DNA from 3 places in the Pseudarthrobacter sp. MDT1-40-2 genome. Region 1 is predicted to be linked to each of the others. Evidence: riboswitches for the same ligand, from Rfam matches in the RefSeq annotation. Region 1 holds a riboswitch; each other region holds the start of a gene.
What was found. Region 1 has a riboswitch for cyclic di-AMP ahead of AC50X5_RS14220 (M23 family metallopeptidase). Riboswitches for the same ligand answer to the same signal wherever they lie in the genome.
Positions count from the first base shown of each region.

Region 2: it holds a riboswitch for cyclic di-AMP, as region 1 does, so the genes downstream of both, AC50X5_RS00715 (LysM peptidoglycan-binding domain-containing protein) here and AC50X5_RS14220 (M23 family metallopeptidase) in region 1, are expected to answer to the same signal.
Region 3: it holds a riboswitch for cyclic di-AMP, as region 1 does, so the genes downstream of both, AC50X5_RS06160 (aggregation-promoting factor C-terminal-like domain-containing protein) here and AC50X5_RS14220 (M23 family metallopeptidase) in region 1, are expected to answer to the same signal.

Region 1 is NZ_JBWZCL010000005.1:47,461-51,665, forward strand. It holds gene serC (phosphoserine transaminase) at 1-1,089, opposite strand, end outside; gene AC50X5_RS14215 (iron-dependent transcriptional repressor DtxR) at 1,365-2,060, shown strand; cyclic di-AMP (ydaO/yuaA leader) riboswitch at 2,241-2,448, shown strand; gene AC50X5_RS14220 (M23 family metallopeptidase) at 2,452-3,288, shown strand; cyclic di-AMP (ydaO/yuaA leader) riboswitch at 3,417-3,595, shown strand; gene AC50X5_RS14225 (C40 family peptidase) at 3,657-4,205, shown strand, end outside.
Region 2 is NZ_JBWZCL010000001.1:156,045-160,249, reverse strand. It holds gene AC50X5_RS00730 (DUF2231 domain-containing protein) at 1-172, shown strand, start outside; gene AC50X5_RS00725 (DUF3072 domain-containing protein) at 214-477, shown strand; gene AC50X5_RS00720 (ribonuclease Z) at 520-1,410, shown strand; gene AC50X5_RS00715 (LysM peptidoglycan-binding domain-containing protein) at 1,516-2,358, opposite strand; cyclic di-AMP (ydaO/yuaA leader) riboswitch at 2,362-2,529, opposite strand; gene AC50X5_RS00710 (GNAT family N-acetyltransferase) at 2,614-3,180, opposite strand; gene AC50X5_RS00705 (aggregation-promoting factor C-terminal-like domain-containing protein) at 3,360-4,205, shown strand, end outside.
Region 3 is NZ_JBWZCL010000002.1:8,861-13,065, reverse strand. It holds gene AC50X5_RS06170 (phosphatase PAP2 family protein) at 1-433, shown strand, start outside; gene upp (uracil phosphoribosyltransferase) at 467-1,102, shown strand; gene AC50X5_RS06160 (aggregation-promoting factor C-terminal-like domain-containing protein) at 1,227-2,066, opposite strand; cyclic di-AMP (ydaO/yuaA leader) riboswitch at 2,071-2,249, opposite strand; gene AC50X5_RS06155 (winged helix-turn-helix domain-containing protein) at 2,906-3,757, shown strand; gene AC50X5_RS06150 (SixA phosphatase family protein) at 3,854-4,205, shown strand, end outside.

The sequences.
Region 1 (4,205 bases):
CAGGGCTGTGACGTCGTCCGGCTCGATGGCTACAAAGGTGGCAATCCGCAGCTGGTTGCGGCCGAGCTTGCGGTACGGCTCGGTGTCCACAACGCCGTTGGAGCGCAGGACCTTGGCAACCTGGACGGCATCGATCGAGTCGTCGAAGTCGATGGTGGCGATGACGTTGGAGCGGTCCTCCGGGTTGGTGACGTACGGAGTGGCGAAGCTGGAGGCCTCCGCCCACGCGTAGATACGTCCGGCCGAATCGGCGGTGCGCTTCGCGGCGAAGTCCAGGCCACCGTTGTTGTTAAGCCACTTGACCTGGGCGTCCAGGGTCACCAGCGTGGACAGCGCCGGAGTGTTGTAGGTCTGGTTCAGGCGGGAGTTGTCGATGGCCGTCTGCAGGTTCAGGAAGTCCGGGATCCAGCGGTCGCTCTGCTCGATCCGGGCAGCGCGCTCGATAGCGGCGGGGGAGAAGAGGCCAAGCCACAGGCCGCCGTCGGATGCGAAGTTCTTCTGCGGGGCAAAGTAGTAGACGTCGGTTTCGGCGACGTCCACGTCCAGGCCGCCCGCGGCGGAGGTGGCGTCGATGGCCACCAGGGAACCGGGGTCTGCACCCTCGACCCGGCGTACAGGAGCGGCGACGCCGGTGGACGTCTCATTCTGCGGCCAGGCGTAAAGGTCCACGCCGGCCTCTGCCACCGCAACCGGACGCGTTCCGGGATCTGCTTTGATGATGCTGGATTCTGCCAGGAACGGTGCCTTATTGGTGGCAGCGGCAAATTTGGAGCCGAACTCGCCGAAGGAAAGGTGCTGTGCCTTGTTCTCCACCAGGCCAAACGTTGCAACGTCCCAGAAAGCAGTGGAACCGCCGACGCCCAGGACCACTTCATAGCCTTCCGGCGCCCGGAAGAAACTGGACAGGCCGTCCCGGACCGAACCAACGAGATTCTTCACGGGTGCCTGGCGGTGCGAAGTTCCGAGAATGGTGGTGGACGCAGCGGAGAGTGCTTCCAGCTGCTCCGCCCGTACCTTGGACGGGCCGGCGCCGAAACGTCCGTCCTGTGGCAGGAGGTTGGCGGGGATGGTGATGCTGGCGTCGCTCACTAGGGCTCCAAATTCGTAGGGACAGTTTGGCCGCAGCGGCCGTCGGACGGGACAGTCAGTGATGGCTGCTGTAGGGGCCGCTTTCATTCTGCCTGACGACGCTGTCCTCCGGGAACTGGAGCTGTCACAGTGGGGACTTTTGGGGGCCGGCCACCACCCGGGGATTATCCGGAGTAATTCAAAATAGGCTAAGCTGAGGACCTGATAAGCGACGCGCTATCAGTACGCGATACGGTGGACGAACGCATGGGACTGCGCTCAAGGAGCTGAGCTGGATGACGGATCTGATCGATACCACGGAGATGTATCTTCGGACCATTTTGGAGCTTGAAGAAGAGAACATCGTGGCACTTCGCGCCCGCATTGCGGAGCGGCTGCGCCACTCGGGGCCAACGGTTTCGCAGACCATCGGCCGCATGGAACGCGACGGCCTGGTGGTTGTTGCAGGCGACCGGCACCTGGAACTCACCGAGCCAGGCCGTAAGCGTGCCACAGAGGTCATGCGCAAGCATCGGCTGGCCGAGCGCCTCCTGTCGGACATCATCGGCCTGGATTGGGCCTATGTCCACGACGAGGCCTGCCGCTGGGAGCACGTGATGAGTGAGCGCGTTGAACAGCGGATTTATGAACTGCTGGACCACCCCACCGAGTCGCCTTACGGCAATCCCATCCCGGGCCTGGCAGCACTGGGCGGCGAAGTGGGTTCCGCCTTCACGGACGGCGTGATCAACCTTCTGGAAGCCATGGCTGCCTATAGTCCGGAGTCCACCGTGCGGGTTTGCCGGCTGGCGGAGCCCATCCAGGTTGAACCTGAGCTGCTGGTCCAGCTGGACGAGGGCGGGATCCGCCCCGGCACCGACGTCACGCTCGAACGCGTGGGCGAGTACATCTCGGTCCGGGTTGCCGGCATCGAAGGCGCCCTCGAATTGCCGCCGGAAGTTGCCGCCCACGTTTTTGTGAAGCTCTCCTGATTGTCCTCTAACCTCTGTCCTGCTTCATGGGCAACCGGCCTGACGGATCGCGGGCGCGAAATGGTAAGCCAACTTCCTTTATAACGGAATTGTTACTGTTCGGTCTCATCGCCTATAGTTAATCTTCGACGCCGATACCTAAGCGTTATCTGGTCCGAAAGCCTAGCTCTGCCAGCGGACCGGTTGTTCGAGTCACCTTCTGGCAGGGGCGGGGGAACCACAATCGGCCGTTTTCGAGCGGCCTTGGGGTGAAGTCCGCAGCGGCAGTCCTTTTGATAAACGAATCCCCTGGATATCTGTGCGTCAAGATGACCTGCTTTGCGGGCCGGGTCGCTAACTCTCTGATCCGAATCCGACAGCTAACTTCGCAGGCTTCCAGAGAGGAAAATACTTGAGCACGCAGAATTACAGGGGCCGCCGTCGCGCCGTCGGCTCTGCTTCGCAGCCACGGGTTGCTGAAGTCCCCCTCGCGGACCGTCCCCGGGACCCGCAACGGGAAGCGCGCCGCCACCGGAGCCCGTTCCGGCAGCTTACTGACTTCGCTGCCGCGAGTGGCATTGGCCAGAAGGCCGGAATCGGGCTTGCCGCCACGGGCCTGCTCCTGACGATCACCGTCCCGGTGACCAGTCCGGTACTCGCCAATTCCGCCCTTCCCATCGCTGCGTCCAGCGCTTCTGCCGCCGTTGTTGCTGCGCCACAGCCCGATATTTCCGCGGAATCCGCAGCGCAGGTCGATTTCAGCCGCACGGCCGTCACTACCCAGGGCGATCCTGACGGAAAGCTCAAGCAGCTCCTCAGCGCCCAGGCCGCGTCTGCCGTGACCCCGGCCGCCTCCGTGGGCAGCCTGGCCGGCCCGCTGGCGTCACTGACCACGGTTTCCCCTTATGGCTACCGTGTCAGCCCCATCACGGGCGGAACCGGCGATTTCCACCGTGGAACCGACTTCGCTGCCCAGTGCGGCACCCAAGTGCTCGCCGCAGCAACCGGCACTGTCACCTTCGCGGGATGGCACCCCTATGGCGGCGGCAACCGCGTTGTAGTGGATCACGGTAACGGCCTGGAGACCACCTATAACCACCTGTCGTCCTTCAAAGCCACGGTAGGCCAGAAGGTCAGCCGGGGCGACGTCGTGGCTTTCAGCGGCACCACAGGCGCTTCCACCGGCTGCCACCTCCACTTTGAGGTGCAGGTCAACGGTGAAGTCGTTGATCCCGCCGGCTGGCTGTAACCAAACGATGAACGGCTCTCGGTTCTGTGCAACACGCCGTGACCTGAATGTGACATTGAAGAAGAACTGCTGTACCGTCTAAACCGCGTCAACTTTTCCGAAGTTGACGTTCTTGAGTGGATTGCCTAACTCTGCCACCGCCCAAGGTCCGTTCGCATGACATCGTCTGGCAGAGACGGGGGAACCAAATATGGCCTTCTTTGGAAGGCCTTGGGGTTAAGTCGCAAAGCTTCCTTGGAAGCGGCGCGGCCGGGTGAACTCCCATCCGAATCCGACAGCTCACCTCGCAGGCATTGGGAGAGGCTACTTACGTGTCGTCACGCCATAATCTTGCGCGCCACCGCGCCCAGCCGGTGCGCACCAACCCCATGGGAACTGTTTCGAAGGCCGTCAGCGCCAATGCCGGGACCGTAGGTCGCCAGGCAGCGGTTATTGCAGCAGCTTCCGGCCTTATCCTCAGCATCGGCCTTCCGGCCAACGCAGCAGACAGCACGGTAGGCGTCTCCGCTTCCCTTGAGTCGGCTTCCCAGACCTCGCTGGCTGTCACGGCCGCCCCGACGGCCACCGTGTCGTTCGAACGCCCCGTGATCACCACCGTCGCCGCCCCTGTGATTGAGGTCATTGAGCCCCGGTCCAACGATGAAGACGATGAAGCTGCAGGGGCCACCGCAACCGCCACCGCCACTGCCGCTACCGCAGTCACCACCAAAGCTCCCGAAGCGCCGGCTGCCACCTCGGCTGCAGCTTCAGGCCTGGCAGCTATTGCCTACACCGGCATCGGCAGCCCCTACGTCTGGGGTGGCAACACTCCCGCCGGCTGGGACTGCTCCGGCTTTACGCAGTGGGTCTACGCCCAGGCTGGCATCTCCATCCCGCGCACCGGTGCCTGGAACGCCATGACCCCCACGGGCAACCCG
Region 2 (4,205 bases), on a different contig from region 1:
TCTGATCCTGGAAATCATCGCTCTTTTGATTTCCTTTGCCACGGGCTGGCTCGGCGGCGAGCTGGTGGGCCGGCTGGGCGTAGGTGTCGATAACGATGCAAACCTTGATGCTCCCGCGAAGCTGACTACCGGAATCTCCGTCAGGGGTGCCGGCGGGGGCGAGAAGCTCTAGTCAACAACAATGCCCTTCGGGCCTGTTCTAAGGTGGATTTTATGAGCAGTTCAGACAACGAGACACTTGGCAGCCCTGTTCCCGAACCGGACGCAGGCCTGAACCGCGACCCCAAGGAATGGGTGACGGGCGACGAGCCCATGACGGCTGCCCAGCGCAGCTACCTGGACACACTGGCGCGCGAAGCTGGCGAGGAGATCCCAGCTGACATCAGTAAAGCCGAGGCTTCCGAGCACATTGACCGGCTGCAGCAGCGCAGCGGCCGACTTTCCGGCGGCGGCGTCGAAAAGCAAATCGGAGGCTGAGCCGGCAGCTGGCCAGCCGAGCCTGGCGGCTCCATCAAAAACATGCGCGAACTCATTGTCCTCGGCACTGCCTCGCAGGTTCCCACCCGGACCCGGAACCACAACGGTTACCTGCTCCGGTGGGATGGGGACGGCTTGCTGTTCGATCCGGGTGAGGGGACGCAGCGGCAGATGATCCACGCAGGCATCTCAGTCACCCAGGTGACGCGCATCTGCCTCACCCATGTGCACGGCGATCACTGCTACGGATTGCCGGGCGTGCTCTCGCGCATGGCGCTCGACGGCGTTACGCACCCCGTGCATCTGCATTATCCGGCGTCGGGCCAAGACGTGGTCCGTGCCCTGGTATCGGTCGCGACCCCGGGCCTTGACCTGCAGTTCCACCCGCACGGGGGCGCTGGGGCCATAGCCGATGGCCTCGAGGTCCGGCCGCTGAAGCACCGTATCGAGACCTACGGCTACCGGCTTACGGAACCTGACGGCAGGAGCCTGCTGCCGGAGCGGCTTTCCGCGGCCGGGATATCCGGGTCGGACGTCGGGCGCCTGCAACGGGATGGGGCTCTGGCCGGGGTGCGGCTGCAGGACGTCAGTGTTCCGCGGCCAGGGCAAAGCTTCGCATTTGTGATGGATACGGCCGAATGCGCGGGGGCTGAGGAACTGGCATCCGGCGTTGATCTACTCGTGGCCGAATCAACCTTCAGTGATGAGGACGCTGCGCTCGCGGAAGAATACCGCCACCTCACCGCCGGTCAGGCAGGAAAGTTGGCGGCCAGCGCCGGCGTCGGCACGCTGGTCCTTACGCACTTCTCTTCGCGGTACGGGGACGATACCTCACTCCTTGCCGGTCAGGCGGCTTCGCGGGCGGCAAGTTCCGCGGTTATCGCGGCTATGGACATGGACAGGATCGGGCTTCCCAAGCGCCGGCAGCGGTAGTCCCAGCAGCCCATGGAGGTGGGTGCCGGCTTAAAGAGGAGCGGCCCCCACCCTCGCCGTCAACGTGACGGTGAGGATGAGGGCCGGTACCAGCTGCGCTAAGAGTTACGCAACGCGGACGAAGGAAGCTCCGCTGAGCCAGCTAATGGAGTGGACCTCGGTCTTGTTACCGTCCACGCCACCGCTGACGACCTGGCCGTCACCGGCGTAGATGCCGACGTGGCCGGCCGTGATGACCAGGTCACCGGGGGCCGGGGTGGAAACAACGCTGCCGAAGGCGAAGAAGTGGCTGGGAGCGATGTCGCCGACGCTGATGCCGACGGACCGGAGGGCCTTTTCAACCATCGCGGTGCAGTCCTGGTAAGTACCAAGCTGGCTGTACGCGTTTGCCAGCAGGGCTGCTCCGGTACCGGTACCGGTTGACGCTGCAGTGGAGGACATTGCAGTGATGTTGACCGCCGAGGCGGCCGGAGCCGGGGCGGGTGCCGGTGCGACTGTGGTGGCTGCTGCAGGTGCTGCCACAGCCGGTGCTGCTGCTACGGAACCTGCACCAGGAATCTGGATCTGGTCACCGGGGTAGATGATCGTGGTCAGACCCAGGCCGTTGACAGCCAGAACGTCGTTCAGGCTAACGCCGTACGCTGCGGCAATTTTGCCCAGGGTGTCACCTGAAACCACGGTATGGATGTCGGCCGCAACAGCTGCTGCCGGCGCGACGGGTGCTGCTGCAGCCGCTTGAACGGTGACGGAACCGGACTCATCCACTGCGTTGACGCTTGCCTGGGCAGGGGCGCCAATGCCGAAGATCAGTCCGGAAGCCGCGGCAACGGCCAGGGCCGGGCGACCAACGGTAAGGGCGTGGGACTTGGCCGAGTGGCTCAGGCCTGCAAGGGCGACTGAGCCGGCAGGGGTTGCCCGGTGACGGGCGGTGATAGCGTTTTTTGACACGGTTGATTGCCTCTCCCATGCCTGCGGGGTGAGCTGTCGGGTTCGGGTAGGAGATACCCGGCCGGTGTTCTCTGCTGAACAGAGCAGAACCGACTTAACCCCAAGGCCTCAGAAATGAAGCCGCGGAAACTTGGTTCCCCCGTCCCTGCCATGATCAAGCGATGGGGTCCCGGATCCAGTGGCAGGGCTCGGCATACTGGCGGGAATGTCCCGAGTTGGGCGGGACACCCATCGACATTACCTTCTTCTCCGCCCCTATGTCACATTGGGATAACGGAATGGGCTTTTCGGCGTGTCGAGTCCCTCCGATGTCACGTGTCCATATACGTCTCGTTTTCTTGCTCGCGACCCGCGCCGGCTAACTAAATCGGGAAGTTCCAGATGCAGGATCGGGTAGGGGCGGCCGTCACCGTCAAGCACGCTACGGCGCACCTGCACGAATCCTCGGCTGATGTAGAAGCGGTGAGCGTCCGGGTTCTGCTCGTTCACGTCGACTCTGGCAACCCCGTTGCTCGCAATTGCTTCAGCCAGCAGTGCGCTGCCAATCCCATTCCCACGGACATCATTCGAGACGAACAACATTTCGAGGTTTCCTTCTGCAATGCCTGCGAAGCCGACAGGCCTTCCCCCATGTTCGGCCACGACCAGAGTCACGGCCGGGAAGTAAGCCGAAGCGAGGCTGCCTTCGATGCGCTTGAAGTCGGCTTCTTCGAGGAAGTCATGCGTAGCGCGAACGGCGCTGCGCCAGATCTCGACCAAGGCAGGATATTCCGAGACGCCCAGGGCTGGCCGGATAGTGAATTCGATAGTGTGGTTTTGCATCTTTGACCTTTGTGAAGCTGCCGCGTGATACTGATGACAGCCTGTCAGTGGGCCCGGACCATTGTCCATTTGGTGTGCCGAATGCTTTTCCTGGGGTCCAGCGTCTTAGCTGGATGCGGTGCGGCGACCAGGTGAATCCACAAAGGTCCGCTTCAGTCGTGCAGGTAGGCTGGGGAACTATGCCTCCTTCTGCCTTCAGAGTCATACGTCCCCTGCTCGCGGGATTCCTGGCGCTTGCCCTTGCGGGTACCATCGTGCTTCCCTCAGCCACCGCAGACGAGGCTCCGCCGGGCGGCTACCCCAGCTGGCAGGACGTCGAAAAGGCCAAGCAGAATGAGTCGGCCACTGCCTCCGAAATCGCCACCATTACCGGACTGCTGGACGGGCTCCGGTCCCACTCCGAAGAGCTGGGAGACGCGGCGGTGGCTTCGGCCGCAGAGTACGCCATAACCCAGGATGCCCTTGCTGCGGCCACAGCGAAGCTCGAGCTGGTTACCGCCCAGGCCGCTCGGGCCAGCGCCGAACTTGCCCGCTACAAGAAAGAAATCGGTGGCCTCGCAGCCGAGTCCTATAAAACCGGCGGCACCAACATGGGCATCTTCGTGGCCCTGGACGCCGTCCAGTCCGACAGCGTCCACGGCCTGAACATCGTTCAGATGGTGGGTGATAAAACAGCGGCACTGGTAGCAAAGGCCGCCGCTGCAGAAAAAGCAGCCCGGGCCCGGGCCGGCCAGGAACGCGTAGCCCAGGCTGAGCGCGAGCGCCTTGCAACCGAATCCACATCGAAGCTGGATGCCGCGCGTACCGCCCAGGCCGCCGTGGCCACCCATCTGGAGGAGCAGCAGAAGCACAGCGCCGAACTCACCGCCCAACTGGCCTCCCTGAAAGGAACGACGGCCACTGTCGAGTCTGAATTCCGCGACGGTCAGGTGGCGCTCGCGGCCTACCAGGCCGCCCAGGCCGCTAAGCGCGCCGCTGCGGAGGAACAAGCCCGCCAACAGGCAGCGGCCGCTGCCCGCGATGCG
Region 3 (4,205 bases), on a different contig from region 1:
AGGCAGGACCCGTCCGGACCATATCGACGCCGTCCCGCCGTTTGAAACCTCCCCCTCGTTTCCCAGCGGGCATACCCTCAACACCACGGTGGTCATCGGGGTGCTGGTCTACGTGATGTGTCTCCAGTTCGATATCCTCTGGGCCAGGATCACCGCCATCACTGCAGGCTCGCTGTTCATCATCGCCATGGGTCTCAGCAGGGTGTACCTGGGCCATCACTGGCTGACCGACGTCGTGGCCGCCTGGCTGCTGGGGCTGGCGTGGCTGGGGATAGTGATTTTGGCACATCGGCTCTTTTATGCCATCGCCCGCCGCGAGCACGTGGGTCCGGTCCCGTCGTTCGACAGGCCTGTAGTACGGGACGTGGTGCAGGAAGAGATGACCTCCAACGCGGAAGACTCCGGCCGGCCCGGCGGACCCACCCGGCAATGAAACTCCGAGTGACCGGATGATAGTTTTGACCTCATGCGCACACTCGTCGTGGACCACCCGCTGGTCGCCCACAAACTCACCGTTCTCCGCGATAAAAACACCCCGTCGCCGGTCTTCCGGCAGCTGACCGAGGAACTGGTGACGCTCCTGGCCTACGAGGCCACACGCGATGTCCGCACCCAGGACGTCACTATTCAGACGCCCGTTGCCACCACCATCGGCACCGCGTTCACAAAGCCCACGCCGCTGGTAGTTCCCATCCTGCGCGCCGGCCTGGGCATGCTCGAAGGCATGACCAAGCTGGTTCCCACTGCGGAGGTCGGTTTCCTGGGCATGGCCCGCGACGAGGAAACCCTGGACATCATCACCTATGCCGAGCGCCTCCCGGAGGACCTCACGGACCGGCAGATCTTCGTGCTGGACCCCATGCTGGCCACCGGTGGGACCCTGCGCGAAGCCATCAAGTTCCTCTTCCGCCGTGGCGCCTCGGACGTCACGTGCATCTGCCTGCTGGCAGCGCCGGAGGGCCTGGCCAAGCTGGAAGAAGAGCTGGCCGACGCCAACGTGACCATTGTGCTTGCGTCCATTGACGAGAAACTCAACGAGAAGGCTTACATTGTTCCCGGTCTGGGCGACGCCGGCGACAGGCTCTACGGCGTAGCGGGCTAAATTCGCCTTGGACAGATGTAAGGGCCGGCCCCAAACGGAGCCGGCCCCTCCCTGCGTCAGACCCCGGGCCAGCCTGTCCACAGGGACCACTGGAAACCGGAACTAGCGTGGCGTAGGAATTTTTTTAGTACCAGTTGTTGGAAAGGTGGAAGTCCAAGGCGCCGCACGGGGACTGGTAGCGCTCCTGGATGTAGTTCAGGCCCCAGTTGATCTGGGTGCGGTAGTTGGTGAGGTAATCAGCACCGGCGCTCGCCATTTTCTCCGCCGGCAGTGACTGGACGATTCCGTACGCGCCGCTGGTGGGGTTGGTGGCAGTAGTGGTCCAGTCCGATTCCTTGGTCCAGAGCGTGGTCAGGCACGGCATCTGGCCGGCGCCCCAGCCGTAGGAACCCAGTTGGCTCAGCGCGTAGGCCTGGGCACCAGCGGGGTCGTTAACGGCAACAGGTTGGGGGGCAACAGCGGGAGCGGGCGCAGCAGCGGGAGCGGGCGCCACGGGTGCTGGCTCCACGGGCGCCGGAGCGGGAGCAGGTTCTGCCGGTGCAGCAGCGGGAGCCGGTTCAACAGGCGTCTCCTGGGAAGGAGCAGGTGCCGGTGCCGGATCCGCTTTCATGGCAGACTGCTCGGCTGCTGCTGACGCAAGCGCCTCGGCGGGAGTGGAGTTTGCCGCCGACTCCGGCAAGACAGCCTGGACGACGGACGCCGGCACCATCGGATTACTGCCCGCTTGACCGGCAGCGGCGGCGCCGATGAGCAGGGCGCAGGACGCCGTTACCACGGCAGCGCGCCGGGCTACACCCAGAACGGCGGTGCGGCGGCTGGGTACCGGGTGCGCCGAGTCAACAACTCGGCTGCGGACAGTGCGGGTGGAACTTGTTGGAATGGCGGTTGATTCAGCGGTGCGGCGTCGGCCATGGGCTTGCTCCGTACCGTTTTTCACGCGCGCGTGATCCTGGTATTCAGTCATGATGATTTAGCCTCTCAACGCCTGCGGAGTTAGCTGTCGGATTCGGATGAGGTCATCCGGCCACGCGGAACAATCACGCGATGGCTTCACCCCTAGGGCGACTCGTGCCCGGGACTGTGGGTTCCCCGCCTCTGCCTGATCATGAGGAATCCGGGTGGCGGCAGAGCTCGGCATTCACCCGGTCATGCAGCCGGAACGGTGGCCACACCCCATCCACGGTACAGGGGATTGCCACCTGAGTCACAATTTGGTAACGGAGATCACGGCAGGCAGCACCCGACTCTCCGCTTGGTTCCGCTCTTTGGACGAGGGGCCGCCCGGCCCTCACGACGCTGCTTCCTGAATCGCTGGACTTTTGGGGAACTTTTACGTGCAAGTTAATCCAGTCAATTGAGAACTGAATAAAAAACGAATTAAAGCGTGCATATCGTCGTAAAATTCGCTGGAATAGGAGTTTCAGTCCTCGTTAGCCCAAAAGTGCGGGCAGTCAAGACCCCTCAGCGAATCGTGATGTGCACCACAAAGAACGGAATCGTCTCACTATGCGGACTAAAGCGTCCATTGTTACTTGCAAGTTCTTATTGTTACGTTGCACACTTCATTTGTGAACAAGAACTCAACAGCACCTGCAACTGCAGATTACTGGCCCAGCACACCTGCTGCTGCCGACATGCGCTGTTGTCGAATGCACGCCTAACTGTCAAACCCCAGAGAGTTTTTAGGCATTCGTCCCCAACAAGCCCAGTGCCGGGCAACCTCCCCAGAATGTGTTCCAACAGCTCTGGGGAACTCAGCATTCGTGCCGCGATAACGGCCATTCACATTGAGGTAAGCATTCCATGTCAGTTGCATCCGGATACGTCCACATCTCAGTCCGCAACGCCAACAAGCCGGCCCAGCCGGCCGGCCTCCGGCAGGGCTACGCCCCCGGATCGGGCAGCGGTTTTCCCTCCGCCTCCAGCTACGCGCCGCAGGGTTACAACCCCAACTCCTATGGTCAGCTCCGGGCCGTGCCTGCCGCGGAAGCGACGCCCATGACCGCCCCCACCCCCGTCATTGCCGGTCCCGGCAGCGGTGTCCGCCCGGTCGCCAACGACACTGTTGCCCGTGGATTCGTCCTCTACATGGGCATTGACGAGGAGACTGCAGCGGCCGCAGGTACCTCAATTGCCAAGTTGGCGCAGGAAATCCGGGCCTACGCCCAGTCGCTCGTTACAGGTGCCGAGAGCTATGCCGCCGTGGCAATCGCTCCCGCCAACGCACCCGGCTCAGCGCTCGACGTCGTACGTTCCACCTTCGGCGACCCCACAGTGAATGCCAGGCAGCGCACCGACAATACCCGGTTGCAGCAGGCGCAGGAGCCGCGTCCCTCCGGTGTCCTGATTGATCTGGCCCGCCGCGAAGTGCACCTCGATGGCGAATCGCTGAACCTGACGTTCAAGGAATTCGAACTGCTCAATTACCTCGTCGAGAACGGCACCCGGACGGTCGGCCGCGATGAACTCCTTGAGGGCCTGTGGCGCAACGCGGATGAGGTCCCCAACGAGCGCACCATCGACGTCCACATCCGCCGCCTGCGCTCCAAGCTGGGCCGCCTCGCCAATACGGTCCGCACCGTCCGTGGCCAGGGCTACCGGTTCTACGAGCACCCCGAGGTCGTCGTTTGGGCAGCACCGGAGTACTCCATCTAGCTTTTGCTGCACCGAAAGCGCCTGTCCCACCGTGGGATGGGCGCTTTCGCTTTACGCTCCCGGTTACCGTGCGGACAGCGAGGATAGGGTGGGGGCATGAGTGAGCATCACATTCGGCGGCTGATTATCATGCGCCATTCCAAGGCAGACTGGCCTGGCGGTGTGGATGACCACGACCGTCCCTTAGAGGAACGCGGCCACCTGGAGGCACCGCTGGCGGGCCGTTGGCTGGTGGATCAGGGCGTAGTTCCCGACTTCATTCTTTGCTCCAGCGCGCTGCGCACCCGGCAAACCTGTACCTGGGTGTGCTCGGAACTGGGCGACAAAGCGCCAACGCCCAAGCTGGAAAGCGGTCTCTATGCCGCGCAGGCGTCGCGCATGCTGACGGTGATCAACCATGTACCGGATACCGTGACCACGCTGATGGTCATTGCGCACCTGCCTGGCG